Regions from separate parts of the Nocardia sp. NPDC058705 genome, predicted to be linked through region 2. Evidence: predicted binding sites of a transcription regulator. Region 2 holds the regulator's gene; the other holds the start of a gene.
What was found. The regulator HspR, encoded in region 2, represses chaperone genes until heat shock. The targets are predictions, from matches to a motif close to ANNTGAGTNNNNNNNACTCANNT.
Positions count from the first base shown of each region.

Region 1: the regulator HspR is predicted to act here: its motif matches at 1,484-1,506, upstream of lon (endopeptidase La).

Region 1 is NZ_JBHYRN010000012.1:153,518-155,709, forward strand. It holds gene lon (endopeptidase La) at 1-1,469, opposite strand, end outside; gene ACFW6D_RS16680 (DUF3068 domain-containing protein) at 1,648-2,192, opposite strand, start outside.
Region 2 is NZ_JBHYRN010000020.1:37,153-39,344, forward strand. It holds gene dnaJ (molecular chaperone DnaJ) at 1-1,116, shown strand, start outside; gene ACFW6D_RS21720 (heat shock protein transcriptional repressor HspR) at 1,116-1,517, shown strand; gene ACFW6D_RS21725 (FAD-binding oxidoreductase) at 2,133-2,192, shown strand, end outside.

The DNA of each region.
Region 1 (2,192 bases), on a different contig from region 2:
GCTTCGGTGTAGCCGTCGACGGTGATGAGCTCCATGCGGTCGAGCAGGGGGCCGGGGATGGTGTCCATGACGTTGGCGGTGGCGATGAACAGGACGTTGGACAGGTCGAGGTCAAGGTCCAGGTAGTGGTCGCGGAAGGTGTGGTTCTGCGCGGGGTCGAGGACCTCGAGCAGGGCCGCCGCCGGATCACCGCGGAAATCGGAGCCGACCTTGTCGATTTCGTCCAGCAGGACAACGGGATTCATCGAACCCGCCTCCTTCACCGCACGCACGATCCGACCGGGCAGCGCGCCGACGTAGGTGCGGCGGTGGCCGCGGATCTCGGCCTCGTCGCGCACACCGCCGAGGGCGACGCGAACGAACTTGCGGCCCAAAGCCTTTGCGACCGACTCACCCAGCGAGGTCTTACCGACACCGGGCGGCCCGACCAGCACGAGTACCGCACCGGACCCACGTCCACCGACCACTTCGAGCCCACGCGCGGCTCGACGCGAACGCACCGCCAGGTACTCGACCATCCGGTCCTTGACCTCTTCGAGGCCGTGGTGATCGGCGTCGAGCACCGCGCGAGCGGCCGAAACATCGGTGCTGTCTTCGGTTTTCACTGTCCACGGCAGGTCGAGCACGGTGTCGAGCCAGGTGCGGATCCACCCGGATTCCGGGCTCTGGTCGCTGGCGCGCTCCAACCGGCCGACCTCGCGCAGCGCCTCGGCGCGCACGTTCTCGGGCAGGTCGGCGTTCTCCACGCGGGTGCGGTAGTCGTCGGCGCCGTCGGGTTCGTCCTCGCCGAGTTCCTTGCGGATGGCGTTGAGCTGTTGGCGCAGCAGGAATTCGCGCTGCGACTTCTCCATCCCGTCGCGGACGTCTTCGGAGATCTTGTCGGTGACCTCGACCTCGGCGATGTGGTCTTTGATCCACTCGAGCTGACGGGTCAGGCGCGCGGCGACGTCGGGGGTTTCGAGGAGTTCGCGCTTCTGCTCGTTGGACAGGTAGGGGGCGTAGCCCGCGGTGTCGGCGATGGATTCGACGCCGTCGAGCTGGTTGACGATGTCGATGATCTGCCAGGCCTCGCGCCGCTGTAGCACGGCGATGACCAGCTTCTTGTACTCGGCGGCGAGTTCGCGAGTCTTTTCGTCGGGCTCGACGGCCTCGACGGGTTCGGCCTCCACCCACAGCGCGGCACCCGGCCCGGTGACTCCGTGCCCGATCCGCGCGCGGCGCTCGGCCTTCAACACGGCCGCGGGCGCGCCACCGCGCATCCGGCCGACCTGTTCGATGGTGGCGACGACGCCGTAGGACGCGTACCCCTCGTCGAGGCGCGGCGCGACAAGCACCGAACCGGTTTTGGCCGCCTGAGCGGCGTCGATGGCGGCCTGTGCGGATTCGTCCAATTCGATGGGCACGACCATGCCCGGCAGCACGATCGGATCGGTCAGGAACAGCACCGGCAGGTTCTGAGCTGAAGTCATGTCGACCCTTCCAAAGTTGAGCTTTGCTGACTCAACATGGACCCCCGGGTGTTTGTTCCTGCAGGTGCGCCACGTTCACTGACGGCGAAAAACACCTCGGCCTCCCCGGGTTGAGGACCGGGAAGGCCGAGGTGATGGAAGGGCTACCCGGGTTGAGGACCGGGAGGCCGAAGTTGTCTTACAGGTTCGACGAACGGATCCGCTCGGTCGGGGGATCGAACTGACGGCCCGAGGTGGAACCCGCGCTCATGAATCCGAGGACCGCGCCGCCGATGAGCAGCAGGGCGGCAAGGATGCCGAGGATGATCGGCAGGGTCTTGCCGTACAGGTCGAGCTTGTCCAGGCTCTCCTGGGTGACGGCCATCTGCGCGTCGATGGTCTCCTCGTCGAAGACGAGGTGCGACTTCAGCACGGTGACGTCGACCTGGCCCGCGGTGCGGCCGTAGTACATGTGGATGTTCTCGCCACCCTTGAGGACGGCGCCGGTCCTCGGCTCCACCCACACGTCACGGGTGTTGGTGTAGAAGCGGGTCATGGTGACCGGCTCGGTGCCGTCGAGGCCCCACTTGGCGGCGGGCAGGGCGAGCTGATAGGACGGGTGTTTGACGACGTCCCACATGTTCGTCACCGGGATGGTCTGCCGGAAGTGGTACACCGGCACGCCGTTGATCTGCGACTCCTCGACGAAATCGATGTCGTGGGTGGCGCGGGCGTTGAGGTCGA
Region 2 (2,192 bases):
AAGGCCTACCGCAAGCTCGCCCGCGACCTGCATCCGGATTCCAACCCGGGTGATACCAAGGCCGAGGAGCGGTTCAAGACCGTGAGCGAAGCCAATGCGGTGCTGTCGGATCCGGCCAAGCGCAAGGAGTACGACGAGACGCGCCGCATGTTCGCGGGCGGCGGCGGTGGCGGACGGGCCTACGGCGGCGGCGGGTTCAATCCCGGTGCCGGCGGCGGTTTTTCGCAGGACTTCAACATCGGTGACATCTTCGGTCAGGCCGGTGGTACCGGTGCCGCGGGCGACGGCGGGCTCGGCGATCTGCTGGGCGGGCTGTTCAACCGTGGTGGCGGCGGTGGCCGGGCGGCGGCGCGTCCGCGTCGGGGTTCGGATGTGGAGACCGAGACCACGCTGGGTTTCCGCGAGGCGGCCCAGGGTGTCACCGTTCCGCTGCGGATGACCAGTCCGTCGCCGTGCACCACCTGCCACGGCAGTGGCGCCAAGCCGGGCACCAGTCCGCGCGTGTGTCCGCACTGCAACGGTGCGGGCGTGGTCAGCCGTAATCAGGGCGCGTTCGGTTTCAGCGAGCCCTGCGACGACTGCCGCGGTACCGGGTCGATCATCGACGACCCGTGTACCGATTGCGCGGGCAGCGGCATCCAGAACCGCACCCGCACCATCACGGTCCGGATCCCACCGGGTGTCAGTGACGGTCAGAAGATCCGGCTGGCCGGTCAGGGCGAGGCGGGTCTGCGCGGTGCGCCTTCGGGCGATCTGTATGTCACCGTGCACGTCAGCCAGGACAAGGTCTTCGGCCGTCAGGGCGACGATCTCACCCTGGTGCTGCCGGTGAGCTACAGCGAATTGGTGCTGGGGACAACGGTTTCGGTACCCACGCTGGACGGCCGGGTCGGTGTGAAGGTGCCCCCTGGCACCGCCGACGGGCGTATCCTGCGGGTCCGGGGTCGTGGCGTGCCCAAGCGCGGGGCGGCGGGCGGCGCCGGTGATCTGCTGGTCACGGTGAAGGTCGCGGTGCCCCAATCGCTGGACTCCGATGCCACCGATGCGCTCAAGCGCTATCAGGAGGCGGAGAAGACCAGTGGTTTCGAACCGCGGGCAGGATGGGCGGGTGCTTGATGTCCGATAACCCGGATTCCGTTTCGGGTGCAACCTCGCGTGCCGAGTTCTTCATGATCTCGGTGGCGGCTCAGCTGGCGGGGATGCACGCGCAAACGCTGCGTACCTACGACCGGCTGGGTTTGGTCACCCCGCAACGGACCTCGGGTGGCGGACGCCGTTATTCGGCCCGCGACGTCGAGGTGCTGCGCGAGGTGCAGCGCCTGTCGCAGGACGAGGGCGTCAATCTCGCGGGCATCAAGCGCATCATCGAGCTCACCAACCAGGTGGAGGCGTTGCAGCAGCGCGTCGAGGAGATGAGTGCGGAGATCGAGCGGTTGCGGACGGGCTACCGGCCCGATCTGTCGCCGCCGGCCCGCAGTACCGCGCTCGTGGTGTGGCAGCCACGGCATCGACGCTGAGCCTTTTCGTTTCGACGAGCCTCCGGTTCGATATCCGCTGCGGTGGATTTCGGGCCGGAGGTTCGTTCGTCTCCGGTCAACCCCCGGCGATCGGCTGGTGATCCTCCAGCAACTCACTTATTCGCGATCTTGCTGATCGTAAGTAGCGTGGCGACGCGCTGAGGTGCGGATTTATCACCGTGGACGTCCAAAAGTTTGCTGGCCGATCGCTGGATTCCGGCCAGGGGGAAGGCATTCCGACGGTGCATACCAGCCACTCCAGTGTGCACACCCCGCGTGTCGTGGCCCGGCGCGCCGGATCGCGACTCTCGGCCGCTGTAGCGGAAAGGTCGCCCTACCAGGCACGTTGGTACCCAATTGCCTGAAATGCCGGGTACTTTGAGGATTCGTGAGCAAGTGTTCACCCGTGATTAACGGGCTAAAAGTATGTTTTCATGGGAAACTACTAGGTACCGCCTGGTATTTCGAGAATTACATGCGTGATGTTTAAGAGTACGATTCCTAAGCTGGCAAACCTCGCCTAGACTTCTCGCATCGGCTGCTGACGAGTGTCCTCCCAGCCCGTCACTCGCCGGCGCGGCTAGCGTTCGATGGCGAAACGAGGTTGTGACACATATGGATTCGCGGACTGTCGCTTTGATCCGTACTACGTTCAAGGCGGTTGCTGCGGAAGAA